Regions from separate parts of the Micromonospora sp. AKA38 genome, predicted to be linked through region 3. Evidence: riboswitches for the same ligand, from Rfam matches in the RefSeq annotation. Region 3 holds a riboswitch; each other region holds the start of a gene.

Region 1 (4,603 bases), on a different contig from region 3:
GCAGCACGAAGTCGTCGAAGTCGTCGGCGTCGGGCATCGCCTCGGCGTGCAGGTCGTGGTGCAGTTCGGCGGCGCAGACCAGGTCCCAGATCTGCGCCCGCACGGTCGGCGCCTTGGCCGGGTCGAGGGCCTGCACGGTGGCGTACTCGTCGAGCAGTTGCTCCAGTCTGGCCAGGTCTCCGTAGGTCTCGGCGCGGGCCATCGGCGGCACCAGGTGGTCGACCACGACGGCGTGGGCACGCCGTTTGGCCTGGGTGCCCTCACCGGGATCGTTGACGATGAACGGATAGACCAGCGGCAGGTCGCCCAGCACCGCGTCGGGGGCGCAGTCGGCCGCCAGGCCGAGGCCCTTGCCGGGCAGCCACTCCAGGGTGCCGTGCTTGCCCAGGTGCACCACGGCGTCCGCGCCGAACCCACCGTCGGCGACCGGCGCGGCGAGCCAGCGGTACGCGGCCAGGTAGTGGTGGCTGGGCGGCAGGTCCGGGTCGTGGTAGATGGCGATCGGGTTCTCCCCGAAGCCGCGCGGCGGCTGGATCAGCAGCACCACGTTGCCGAAGCGCAGGCCGGCCAGCACGATGTCCCCGCCGTCGGTGTACAGCTCGCCGGGCGGCTCTCCCCAGTGCTCCCGCATCCGCTCGCGCAGCGCGGCGGGCAGCTCGTCGAACCACCGTCGGTACGTGCGCCCCGGTATCCGGGCCTCGGCGGCGCGCTGCTGCTCCGGGGTGAGCCACTCCACGTCGTGGCCGCCCGCGGCGATCAACGCGTGGATCAGGGCGTCGCCGTCGTCGGGTGGCGGGGCGTCGCCCAGGTGGTAGCCGGCGTCGGCCATCGCCGCGAACAGCCGGACGGCGGAGGCCGGGGTGTCCAGACCGACCGCGTTGCCGACCCGGGAATGCTTGGTCGGGTACGAGCTGAGCACCACCGCGACGCGCTTGTCGGCGGCGGGCACGTGCCGCAGCCGGGCGTGGCGGACCGCGATGCCGGCCACCCGGGCGGCCCGGTCGGGGTCGGCGGCATAGACCGAGAGCCCGTCGGCGTCGATCCGCTTGAACGAAAACGGCACGGTGATGATCCGGCCGTCGAACTCGGGGATGGCCACCTGCATGGCGGCGTCGAGCGGGGACAGTCCGGCGTCGCTGCCCGCCCACTGCTCGCGGGTGCTGGTGAGGCAGAGGGCCTGGATCACCGGCACGTCCAGCGCCGCGAGGGCGCCGACGTCCCAGGCGTCCTCGTCGCCGCCGCCGGAGGCGTCAGCGGCCACCGCTCCGCCGGCGGCGAGCACGGTGACCAGCAGCGCGTCGCACCGGCCGAAGAGTCCGAGCGGACCGGCGCCGGCGGTCAACCCCCGCAGCGAGCCGCAGAAGATCGGCAGCGGGTTCCCGCCGGCGGCCCGTACCGCGTCGGCGAGCACGTCGACGAAGCCGGTGTTGCCGGCCAGCGCGTGCGCCCGGTAGAAGACGATCCCCACGGTGGGCCGGCCGGGGACGATCTCCGGATCGCCGTGCACGCCGTAGGCCGGGGTGGGCGCGGGCGGGTCGAAGCCCTCGCCGGTGAGCAGCACCCGGTCGGACAGGAACCGGGCCAGCCGGCCCAGGTTCGCCGGGCCGCCCTCGACCAGGTACGCGAGCGCCTGGGTGACCACACCGGACGGCACGGTGGAGACCGCCATCAGCTCCGCGTCGGGCAGCGCCTCACCGCCGAGCACCACCGTGGGGACGCCGCTGGCCAGCACGGCGGCCAGCCCGTCCGGCCACGTCTGCCGGCCGCCGAGCAGGCGTACGACGGCGAGGTCGACGCCGTCGACGAGCGCGGGCACCGCGTCGGCGTCGACCCGCGCGGGGTTGGCGAGCCGGTAGTCGGCGTCGCTGGCGCGGGCGGCCAGCAGGTCGGTGTCGGCGGTGGACAGCAGCAGGATGCGCACGAAAAACTCCGGAGAGTGACGCTCGGGGTCGCGCGAAGGCGACCGGGGCGAAGCGGGATGGGAGCGGCGTCAGCGGGTGCGGCGACCCACGGCGCGACTCACCGGGACGCGGGTCGGCGAGCGGTCAACGCCGGCGGCACGCGCCCCGACCGAGGGGGTCCACGGTCTCGGGTGCGCCGGCACGACCGGCGGCGTGGCGGGCGACGGGTGCGGCGGAGTGTCCACCGTGCGGATCATGGCGATGTTCGTCGATGAAAGAGATGCCGTGCGTCATCGGGTCCTCCTCGGGTGTCCACGCCCTGGGGTACGTCCGACGGCCGAAGTATCCTGGCTTCCGGATCGACGCTCACCCCCGGCCTTCCAACCGCACGCACACGGCCGTGACTCGCGAGGGGGGATCACTCCCCGGTGACAGTGGCGGGACCGCGCCGGAATCACACCGGCTTCCTTCACTGCCGTCAGGCCGCGAATGCTGCCACACCTCCCGACCCCGGGTCAACGCCCCTCCCGCCAGGGGTGGGCGCGACCCAGCCATCGAAACGTGTTGATCGACCTCGCCGGGTCGGGCGCCGTCACGACACCCGGGCCGGTGGCCCTGCCGCGCGATGCCGGCCGGGCCACCGGCCCCAGCCCCGGTGGACAGACGTCAGCCCGTGACCGATCCGGGGTTCCAGCGGTCGTGGTGGATCGCCGTGCGCAGGGGGCGGCGGTGGCGCCAGCCGTGTCGTTCGAGATCGGGCACCGCTTCGAGGTGGGTGACGGGGCCGAGGCAGAGCCAGGCGACGGGTCGGATGCCGGCCGGAATGGCGAGCAACCGCTGGAGGAACTGCTCGCGATAGAACGACACCCAGCCGAGGCCGAGGTTCTCGGCGGCGGCGGCCAGCCAGAGGTTCTGGATGGCCAGGCACACGGAGTACAGGCCGGCGTCGGCGATGGCGTGCCGGCCCAGGACCGCGGGGCCGCCGCGGTCGGGGTCGTAGGTCACCACGATCGACAGCGAGGACTCCATGATCCCGTCGATCTTGATGCGGGAGAACCGGTGGGCCGCCTCGGCGTCGAGAGTGGCGGCGAACGTGTCACGCTCGGCCCGGACGTGCCGGTGGAACGCTTCGCGCAGGTCCCGGTCACGGACCAGGATGAAATCCCACGGCTGGGACAGTCCGACACTGGGCGCGGCGTGCGCCGCAGCCAGCACCCGGTCGAGGACCCCGGGGGCGAGGGGCTCGCCGGTGAACTGGCCGCGGACGTCGCGGCGGCGGTGGATCACGTCGTAGATGTCGCTGATCATGGGCAGGCTCCCGCTGCGCTCATGCCCCACCCGGGTGGGGCCGATGACGCGAGGCCGGTCTTCGGACTCCCAGATCAACACCGGTCCGCCCGCCTTCCCAGCCGGTTCGGCCAGTGACTGCGCACACGTGCGCGTGGGCGGCAGTTCCCTGGTCACCGCGGCGGGCCCGTGCCGGAGTCACACCGGCTTCCCGATTCTCCCCACCACCGGGTGGGGCACCTCGCAACAGTTCATGCCGCCCGGCACAATACCCGAAGTGGGGGCCGCGCCCGTGGCGGGATGGAAAGCCACAAGCGGTCATCCAGCGGCTCACGGCCGGGGAACCGCCGCCGGCAGCGCCGATCGCCTTCCCGCGAGCCTTCCCGATCCGGTTGTCCGGTGTCTTGAGTGATCTCAACGAATTTGGGAAGGTCAATTCGTTGGCGACAGTCAATCCGGGAATGGTGCTACGTCGACCGGCTGACGCCACGGCCCGCACCGATGCCGCGGCGGGTCGGCTCCGCCGCGGCGTTTCCCGTCCGCGTCCGCGCGGCCCGCACCGAAAGGACTCCTGGTGGCCATACCGGTCGCACCTCTCGGCACCCATTCGCTGCTGATCTTCCTGCTCCAGGTGGGCATCCTGCTGGCCGCCGCCGTCGCGCTCGGGCGCCTCGCGGTACGCGCGGGCATGCCCTCGCTGGTTGGTGAACTGACCGCAGGCGTGGTGCTCGGTCCGTCGGTCCTCGGCGCGGCCGTGCCCGACCTGTCCCGGTGGCTGTTCCCCCAGCAGTCCGAGCAACTGCACCTGCTCGACGCGGTCGGTCAACTCGGCGTGCTCCTTCTGGTCGGCCTCACCGGCATGCACCTGGACCTCGGGCAGCTACGCCGCGACGGTGGCGTGGCCGCCCGGGTCAGCATCGGAGGGCTCGTCGTCCCCCTGGCGCTCGGCGTCGGCCTGGGCCTGCTCCTCCCGTCCAGCGTGCTCCCGGCCGGCACCGACCGCCCGGTCTTCGCCCTGTTCCTCGCGGTGGCGATGTGTGTCAGTGCCATCCCGGTCATCGCCAAGACCCTGTGGGAGATGCGACTGCTGCACCGCGACATCGGCCACCTGATCATGAGCGCGGCCATCGTGGACGACGTCGTCGGCTGGCTGCTGCTCTCGGTCGTGGCCGCGATGGCAGCCGGCAGTCTCGGCGGCCTCGACGTCGCCCTCGCGGTCGGCACCGTGGCCCTCGTCGTCGTGGTCGCCCTGTGGCTCGCCCGGCCGCTCGTCGGCGCGCTGCTGCGGCGGGTACGAGCTGGTGGAGAGCGTGGTCCCACCGTCGCGTCGGTGGTGGTGATCCTGCTGCTGTTCGCCGCCGCCACCCACGCGCTGCACCTGGAGCCGGTCTTCGGCGCCTTCGTCGGCGGTCTGG
Region 2 (4,603 bases), on a different contig from region 3:
AACCCGGCCAGGTCGAGCCGGTCCAGCACCTGGCGCACGGCGGCCAGGTCGGCGGCGGACTCCCGACCCAGCGGCGGCATGTGGGGCGTGCGCCCGAGCAGCACGTAGTCGACGACCGCCATGCCGGCCGGCACCGCCGGTGACTGCGCCACGGTGGCCACCACCCGGGCCCGGTCTCGCCGGCGCATCGCGCGGATCGGCGTACCGAAGAGGGAGACGGCGTCCGGCGCGGGCAGCAGGCCGCCGACGGCGCGCAGCAGCGTCGACTTGCCGGCGCCGTTGGGGCCGATGACGGTGACCCACTCGCCCACCGCGACGGTCAGGTCTACGCCGCCCAGGACCGGACTGCCGCCCAACTCGACCCGCAGGTCCCGGACCTCGACCGCGGCGGTCACGCTGGTCCCCCGGCGTGCGACTGCGGGGCTCGCAAACCCGGCTCACTCCTCGCGCTCACGCTGGTCCCCCGGGCGTGCGACTGCGGGGCCCGCAAACCCGGCTCACTCCTCGCGCTCACGCGCGCACCCCGCGGGCGGTGCGCAGGATCAGGACGAAGAACGGGCCGCCGAGCAGCGCGGTCACCACGCCGATGGGGATCTCGGCGGGTGCCGCGGCGGTCCGCGCGACCACGTCGGTCAGCGCCAGGAACGCGCCGCCGAAGAGCATCGACAGCGGCAGGATCACCCGGTGGCTGGAACCGGCGAGCAGCCGGACGGTGTGCGGCACGATGATGCCGACGAAACCGATCAGGCCGGAGGCGGAGACCGCGGCGGCGGTGCCCAGCGAGGCGGCGGCGATCAGCAGGTAGCGGGACCGCTGCGGGTGCAGCCCGAGGCTGGTGGCCTCGTCGTCGCCGAGGGCGAGCACGTCCAGCTCCCGCCGGTGCGCCAGCACCACCACGGCGGTGAGCAGGAAGTACGGAAGGACCAGCAGCACGTCGTGCCAGCCGGCGGTGGAGAGCCGCCCGAGCAGCCAGGAGTACACCTGCTGGAGGCTGTCCGAGTGCGCTTGCAGCAGGTAGGTCTGCCCGGCGGCGAGGAACGCCGACACGGCCACCCCGGCCAGGATCAGCGTGGCCGGGGAGCGGTCCCGGCCACCGGCGGCGCCGAGCAGGTACGTCATCGCCACCGCGCCGAGCGAGCCGACGAACGCGGCGAGCGGGACGGTGACCGGCAGACCGGTGAGCGCCCCGCCGGCCCCGGCGCCGAGCACGATCGCCGCGGTGACCGCGAGCCCGGCCCCGGCGGCCACGCCCAGCAGGTACGGGTCGGCCAGCGGGTTGCGGAAGACACCCTGGTAGCAGCCGCCGGCAAGGGCGAGCAGCGCGCCGACGAGCAGACCGAGCACGACCCGGGGCAGGCGCAGCTCGGTGACGATGGCGACCTCCTGCTCGGTGAGCCCGCTGTCGAGGTGTACGCCGGGCAGCAGGTTGAGCAGTTCCGCCGCGACGCTGCCGGGCGGCAGGCTGACCGGGCCGAACGAGACGCCGGCCACCAGCGCGACGAGCACCGCCACCAGCCCGGCGAGCAGCCAACGTGTGCGCAGCCCGGCCGGCCGGGCCGGAGCGTCGGCGTGTGCCGCGCCTCGGCGGGGGTGCGGCAGCCGGCCGGCCGGCCGGGACGCGTCGGGCGTCCCGGCCGGCACGGGGTCCGCCGGTCGTACGGCCACGGTCAGGCCGGAACCTTGGCGGTGGCGTCGACGATCGCCTTCAGCAGCTCGACGACGCGCGGGCCCCAACGCGAGGCGATGTCGTCGTCAAGCGCCACGACCTGGTTGTTCTTGACCGCGGTGAGGCCGGCCCACCCGCTGCGCGCCTTGACCGTGTCGGCGCTCTGCTGGCAGCACTTGGTGTCGGCCAGGAAGACGAAATCGGGGTTCGCCTTGACGATGACCTCCTGGGAGAGCTGCGGGTAGCCGCCGCTCTTGCCGCCGGCGTCGGCCGGGTCGGCGATGTTCTCCAGCCCGGCGAGCGCGTAGATGGTGCCGATGAACGTCTTGCTGGTCGCGGTGTAAAGCTCCGGGCCCAGCTCGTGGTAGTAGGTCAGTTTCTCGGCGCGCTTGGGCAGGTCCTTGGTGAGCGCGGTGATGTCGTCCTTCATCTTCCGCACCACGGCGTCCGCCTCGGCCGGGTGGCCGGTGAGCTTGCCCAGGTCGGTGAGCTGCCGGTACGTGTCGTCGAGCGTGGTCGCGGCCGGGGTGAGCAGGACCGGGATCTTCAGCGCGACGAGCTGGCTGGCGATCTTGTTGGTGTCATTGGCGATCACCACCAGGTCGGGGCTCTTCGCGGCGATCGCCTCGGCGTTCGGCTGGTAGCCGGAGAGGTCGGTCTTCGGCGCGTCCGCCGGGTAGTTCGACTGGTCGTCGACGGCGGTGACCTGCTTGCCGGCGCCGATGGCGAAGAGCATCTCGGTCGAGGTCGGCGACAGCGAGACGATCTTCTCGGGGCGCTTCTCCAACGTCAGGTTGCCCACGCTGGCGGGGAACGAGCCGCCGGACGCGCCGGTGGCGGGGGTGTCGGTCGAGGTCTTCTCGGCGCAGCCGCCGAGCAGCAGCACGCCGGCCGCGAGCGCGGTGGCGAAGAGCCGAGGGGTACGTCGGGTCACAGGTCCTCCTGTCGGTCGAGGAGCGTGGTGCTTCGCCGACAGGGTGGGAGGGCCCGTCCGCGAGGCGCCCTTCCTCGAAGGCGCGTGTCGCGACCGGGCGGCAGGCGACCTGGCTCGTCCCACGTCCGTCGGCGCCGGCGGGAGGCCGACGCCGACCGTACGGGGCATCACAGTTGCGGGACAGCGCCGGTTTCGCACCGGCTTCGCTGTGGCACGGTCGGTGCCACCGTAGCGCACGACCAGCGAAGATCACCCGGACGGGCGGGGTGGGCGGGGACCCCGGTGGGGGTGGGGCCGGGGTCCCCGCCGCCGGGTGAGGTCAGCAGTACTGGCTCTGCTTGCCGATCGCCCGGTACGGGCAGTCGGCGTACTCGGAGAGCGTCAGCACGGCGTCCCGGTTGCGCGAGGTCTGCGCCGGGATCACCTCGTCGGGCGGGTAGAAGCCGCCGCCGGAGGCCGAGCCGGGGTACATCTCGAACGTGTACGCCCAGATCTTGTGGGTGCCCCACATCCAGTCGATGCTGGTGCCGTCCGCGATGTAGAGGTCGCTGGACTGCTCCGGGGTGTAGCCGTTGCTGGCCGCCATCTGCTGGCCGATGGTGGCGAACGTGTTGTACTGGTCGGCGTTCATCCCGGTGGCGGTGTTGCTGTACGTGTAGCCGTACGGCCAGAGCACCAGCTGGGAATAGGTGTGGAAGTCGATGTTCGCCTTGATCTGCTGCACCCCGCCGACGACCCGGCTGTTGACGAAGTTGCGCAGCGCGGCGGTCTCCGGGGCGGAGAAGGCGGACGGGCCGCGGTAGGTGTCCGACGACTTCGAGCTGGACGAGCCGCCGCAGCAGCCCCACTGGTAGCTCCAGTTGCGGTTCAGGTCGGTGCCGACGTACGTGGAGCCGCTGTTGGGCTGCCGGTTCTTCCGCCAGGAGCGGTAGGAGCCGGTGGCGATGTCGTACTCGCTGCCGTCCGGGTTGACGGTGGGCACGATCCAGATCTCCCGGGAGTTCACGATGTTGGTGATCCGGGAGTCGGTGCCGTAGTTGTCGGTGAACAGGTTGAGCAGGTAGATCGCCATCTCGACGGTCAGGTGCTCGCGGGCGTGCTGCTGGGCGTTGAACAGGATCTCCGGTTCGCTCTCGTCGGTGCCGACGTTGTCGGAGATCTTCACGGCCATCAGGTCCCGGCCCTGGTAGGACGTGCCGATGCTGAGCTTGCGGGCGATGCTCGGGTGGTCGGCGACCACCTGGTTGACCACCGCGGTCAGCTCGGCGTAGTCGTGGTAGTTCGAGTCGGCGGGCGGGAACGCGTACGCGGTCGCGCCGCCGGCCGGCGCCGGGGCGACGTCCTTCTCCAGCCGGAAGCCGAGCCGGGTGATCGCGTTCGCCTCGGCGGTGGTGGCCGTGACGTGCAGCACGCCGTGTTCGGAGTAGTCGATGGCGGCGCCGGTGCGGGCGACCGCGGTGCGGTCGGCGACGGTGCGTGGGCCGAGCACCCGGTAGGCGACGGCGGCCGACTCGCCGGCCCGGTCCGGGTCGGGGCGGGCGGCGGCCGGCCCGGCGGCGGCGGTGACCAGGATCAGGCCGACGGCGGCGACGAACGCGAGCCGGCGGCGCAGCGGGGACGTGCGGAGGGCCATGGACAACCTCCTCGGGGTACGGGGAGATCCCGTTGTCCGCACACTCCACCAGCAGTCACATGGTCATATCAACATTCGTCGTTGTCACGTACCATCCCGACCTGATCCTCACGTCGGCAATGATTTTCCATGGCTGAACATCTGGCGAAACTTCCCGCCAAGGACGACAGTGAACGGCAACGATGCCGTTTCCCCGTGGAGCTGCCATGTTCGGAAGACCCCTGCGCGCGGTCGCCCTCGCCGGCCTGACCGCGCTCACCCTGCTCGGCACCACCGCACCCGCCCAGGCCAACGGCCCCCGGCCGGGCGTCACCCACGACGAACAGATCACCTTCCAGGAGTTCTCCCGCTACCCCGACTGGCGTACCGG
Region 3 (4,603 bases):
CGCCAACCGCGACCCGGCGGTGTTCCCGGACCCGGAGCGGATGGACTTCGACCGCGCGCCCACCCCGCACCTGTCCTTCGGGCACGGCGCGCACTACTGCATCGGGGCCCACCTGGGCGCGCTGGAGGTCCGCACCGCGCTCGCCCTGCTGCTGCGGGAGCTGCCCGGCCTGCGCCTCGCGGTGCCGCCGGACGAGGTGCCGTGGAAGCCGGGCCATGCCATCCTCGGCCCGGTCGGGCTGCCGGTCACCTGGTAGGCGCGGCACCCGGCCGTGGACCGGGGCACGCACTTGCATCTATACACTCGGTATATATACTGAGTGAATAAGCTGCCGAGGAGGATCACTGATGACCGAGACATCCGTCCCCGAACACGGCATGACCCGCCGCACCCTGGTCCGGGCCGCGTTGGCGGTGGGAGCCGGCGCGTCGATCGGCGTCGCCGGCGGCACGCCGGCGGCCACGGCCCAACCGGGGCCGGCCCGGCTCACACTGCCCACACCGACCGGACCCCACCCGGTCGGCACCGTTGCGCTGCACCTGGTCGACCGGTCACAACCGGACCCCCTCGCCGGGCCGGGACGGTATCGAGAGCTGATGGTCAACGTCTGGTATCCCGCCCGGGACGTGTGGCGGCACCCGCGCGCCCCGTGGATGACCGCCGCGTCACTCCGCGCGCTGCTGGGGTCCACCGGGTTCGATCCCGACGCGGTGCGGGCGCCGCTGACGGCCGGACACGAGGGCGCGCCGGTGCGACGTGCCGCCCGTCGGCTGCCGGTGGTGGTCTACTCGCACGGCGCGGGCAGCCACCGCTCGGACACCACCATCGCGGTCCAGGAACTCGCCAGCCACGGATACGCGGTGGTCACCGTGGACCACACGTACGACGGGCCCGTCGAGTTCCCGGACGGCCGGGTGACCGTGCGGGAGGACGCGTACGACTCGACGCCCTGGACCTACACACGGGACGTTCGGTTCGTGCTGGACCAGATCGGCGTCCTCGCCGCCGGGGGCAACCCCGACGTCGACCGCCGGCCGCTCCCGGTCGGGCTGGGCGCGGCGCTGGACCCGCACCGGATCGGCATGTTCGGCTGGTCGAAGGGGGGCACCGCGACCGCGCTCACCATGGGCACCGACCCGCGGGTACGCGCCGGACTGAGCTTCGACGGGCCGATGCTGTCACAGCCGCGGCCCACCATCGACCTGGACCGGCCGTTCATGCTGATGACGGCGGAGTACACGCGCGTCACCGAGCCCGCCGTCGCCGAGTTCTGGTCGCACCTGCGCGGCTGGCGGCTCAACGTTCAGGCCGCCGGCGCGCTCCACCAGTCGTACGGCGACAACCAGTGGCTGGTGCCGCAACTGGCGCGGGTGATCGGGATGAGCGACGAGGAGCTCACCGGCTGGATCGGCACCCTCGACCCCGCCCGCGCGGTACGCATCCAACAGGCGTACCCGTTGGCCTTCTTCGACAGGCACCTGCGGCACCGGGGTCACCTGCTGCGCGGCCCGAGCCGCTCCTTCCCCGAGGTGTCGTTCGTGGCCTGAGCCGATCGGTGGGCGGCGGTGTTAAGCGGGGCCCCCTCCTCTACCGGAGGCGTTAACAAGGGGCCCCGCCTTCACCTCCAGCGGTGAGACGCAGCCGACACGCCCGACGCGACATCTGGTGTTGCCCACCGGCCATCGCCGCCATATATGGTGTCCCCGCAGCTGGTTCGGCCGCGCCTGAACGGCGCGGCCGAGGCAAGAGGGAACCCGGTGGAAGTCCGGGACTGCCCCGCAGCGGTGAGTGGGAACGACCGCCGTCATCAGCACTGGGCCACCGGCCTGGGAAGCGACGGCCAGTAGGCGACCTCGTGTCACGCCCGCGAGTCCGAAGACCTGCCAGCGCGCCGTGCGCTGCCGCGCGCGGCGGTCGAAGGTCGCGCGGGACGACCGACGCCAGCAGCCGGGCCGGTCCTGCGTGCCGTGCCCGTTGGCGTTCTCCCGCCGGCCGAGACCATCGGTGACAGCGAGGGAGAGGTCATGACGGTCGTGCGGGAGAGTCAGCGGTCCGGTGCCACCGGGCCGGAGCAGCGCCGGCTGGCGATGCGGGTCCGCAAGCGGGACGGCGACACCGAACCGGTCGACGTCAACCGGATCGTCCGGGCGGTCGAGCGCTGGGTCGCCGACCTGGACGAGGTCGATCCGCTGCGGGTCGCCACCAGGACCATCAGCGGGCTCTACGACGGGGCGAGCACCGCGGAGCTGGACCGGTTGTCGATCCGGACCGCGGCGGAGCTGATCGGCGAGGAGCCGCAATATTCCAGGTTGGCGGCCCGGCTGCTGGCCGCGTACGTGGCCGAGGAGGTCCGCGGGCAGCAGGTGACGCGCTTCAGCGAGTCGATCGGGTACGCGCACGGGCTGGGGCTGATCGGTGACGACACCGCCGCGTTCGTGGCCCGCCACGCCGGTGAGCTGGACGACGCCGTGGACCCGGCCGGTGACCTGCGGTTCGAGTACTTCGGACTGCGGACCGTGGCGGACCGTTACCTGCTGCGGCACCCGGAGTCGCGGCTGGTGGTGGAGACGCCGCAGTACTGGCTGTTGCGGGTGGCCTGCGGGCTGTCGCACACCCCCGCCGAGGCGGTCGGTCTCTACCGGCTGATGTCCAGCCTGGCCTACCTGCCCAGCTCCCCCACGCTGTTCAACTCGGGCACCCGGCACACCCAGATGTCGTCGTGCTTCCTGGTGGACTCGCCCCGCGACGAGCTGGACTCCATCTACGAGCGCTACCACCAGGTGGCGAAGCTGTCGAAGTTCTCCGGCGGCATCGGCATCTCCTGGTCCCGGGTGCGCGGCCGGGGCGCGCTGATCCGGGGCACGAACGGGCGGTCGAACGGCATCGTGCCGTTCCTCAAGACGCTCGACGCCGGGGTGGCGGCGGTGAACCAGGGCGGCCGGCGCAAGGGCGCGGCCTGCGTCTACCTGGAGCCGTGGCACCCGGACGTGGAGGAGTTCCTGGAGCTGCGGGACAACACCGGCGAGGAGTCCCGGCGGACCCACAACCTCAACCTGGCCAACTGGATCCCGGACGAGTTCATGCGCCGGGTCGAGGCGGACGAGGACTGGTCGCTGATCGACCCGTCCGACGCGCCGGAACTGCCCGACCTGTACGGCGAGGCGTTCGACGCCGCGTACCGGGCGGCCGAGAAGAAGGCGGTCCGCACGGTCCGGGCCCGTGACCTGTACGGGCGGATGATGCGCACGCTCGCGCAGACCGGCAACGGGTGGATGACGTTCAAGGACGCCGCGAACCGGCTGTCCAACCAGACCGGCGAGCCGGGCAACGTGATCCACCTGTCCAACCTGTGCACCGAGATCCTGGAGGTCAACGACGACGCCGAGACCGCGGTGTGCAACCTCGGTTCGGTGAACCTCGGCGCGCACGTCACCGCCGACGGGGTCGACTGGGAGAAGCTGCGGGCCACGGTGCGTACCGCGGTGGTGTTCCTGGACCGGGTGATCGACATCAACTACTACCCGGCCGCGCAGGCGGCGGCGTCGAATCCGCGCTGGCGGCCGGTCGGGCTGGGACTGATGGGCCTCCAGGACGCGTTGTTCACGCTGCGCCTGCCGTTCGACTCACCGGCGGCGCGGGAGCTGTCCACCCGGGTGCAGGAGGAGATCCTGCTGACCGCGTTGGAGACCTCCGCCGGGCTGGCCGAGCGGTTCGGGCCGCATCCCGCGTACCCGCGGACCCGGGCCGCGAAGGGCGACCTGCACCCGGACCTGTGGGGCGCGACGCCGACCCAGGTCGACAGGTGGGCGGCGTTGCGGGCGCGGATCGCCGCGTACGGGCTGCGCAACTCGCTGCTGGTGGCCATCGCGCCGACGGCCACCATCGCCTCGATCGCCGGCTGCTACGAGTGCGTCGAGCCGCAGGTGTCGAACCTGTTCAAACGGGAGACCATGTCCGGCGAGTTCCTCCAGGTCAACACGTACCTGGTGCGGGAGCTGAAGGCGCGTGGCCTGTGGACGCCGCAGGTCCGCGACCGGATCAAGCGGGCCGAGGGCTCGGTGCAGGGCATCACCGAGCTGCCCGCCGAGGTGCGGGAACTGTTCCGGACCGCGTGGGAGCTGCCGCAGCGGGCGCTGATCGACCTGGCCGCCGCGCGGGCGCCCTACGTCGACCAGTCGCAGTCGCTGAACCTGTTCCTGAGCGCGCCGACCATCGGCAAGCTCTCCTCGATGTACCGGTACGCCTGGCGGGCCGGGCTGAAGACCACGTACTACCTGCGGTCGCGTCCGGCGACCCGGATCCAGCAGGCCACCGTGGCCCCGGTGCTCACCCCGGTGCCCGCCCGCGACGACGAGGCGCTCGCCTGCTCCCTGGAGAACCCCGAGAGCTGCGAGGCCTGCCAGTGACCACCGTGCCCGAGAACCGCCCGATGCTGCTCGACCCGGGCATGGACCTGACCCTGCGGCCGATGCGCTACCCGCACTTCTTCGACCGGTTCCGCGACGCCATCCGCAACACCTGGACCGTCGAGGAGGTGGACCTGCACGCCGACCTGGCCGACCTGGAGCGGCTCTCGCCGGCCGAACGGCACCTGGTGTCCCGG

What was found. A riboswitch is a leader RNA that binds a small molecule or an ion and turns the genes downstream of it on or off. The one in region 3 is predicted to bind cobalamin.
Region 1: it holds a riboswitch for cobalamin, as region 3 does, so the genes downstream of both, cobN (cobaltochelatase subunit CobN) here and TPA0908_RS25545 (ribonucleoside-diphosphate reductase subunit alpha) in region 3, are expected to answer to the same signal.
Region 2: it holds a riboswitch for cobalamin, as region 3 does, so the genes downstream of both, TPA0908_RS29860 (ABC transporter substrate-binding protein) here and TPA0908_RS25545 (ribonucleoside-diphosphate reductase subunit alpha) in region 3, are expected to answer to the same signal.

What each region holds. Positions count from the first base shown of each region.
Region 1 covers NZ_BNEI01000004.1:363,925-368,527, reverse strand. The annotation lists gene cobN (cobaltochelatase subunit CobN) at 1-1,921, opposite strand, end outside; cobalamin riboswitch at 2,242-2,371, opposite strand; gene bluB (5,6-dimethylbenzimidazole synthase) at 2,568-3,209, opposite strand; cobalamin riboswitch at 3,245-3,447, opposite strand; gene TPA0908_RS16995 (cation:proton antiporter) at 3,763-4,603, shown strand, end outside.
Region 2 covers NZ_BNEI01000007.1:550,938-555,540, forward strand. The annotation lists gene TPA0908_RS29850 (ABC transporter ATP-binding protein) at 1-395, opposite strand, end outside; gene TPA0908_RS29855 (FecCD family ABC transporter permease) at 511-1,599, opposite strand; gene TPA0908_RS29860 (ABC transporter substrate-binding protein) at 1,668-2,600, opposite strand; cobalamin riboswitch at 2,683-2,851, opposite strand; partial or broken gene TPA0908_RS29865 (M14 family metallopeptidase) at 2,923-4,233, opposite strand; gene TPA0908_RS29870 (C39 family peptidase) at 4,440-4,603, shown strand, end outside.
Region 3 covers NZ_BNEI01000005.1:1,932,786-1,937,388, forward strand. The annotation lists gene TPA0908_RS25535 (cytochrome P450) at 1-256, shown strand, start outside; gene TPA0908_RS25540 (alpha/beta hydrolase family protein) at 348-1,547, shown strand; cobalamin riboswitch at 1,694-1,902, shown strand; gene TPA0908_RS25545 (ribonucleoside-diphosphate reductase subunit alpha) at 2,025-4,406, shown strand; gene TPA0908_RS25550 (ribonucleotide-diphosphate reductase subunit beta) at 4,430-4,603, shown strand, end outside.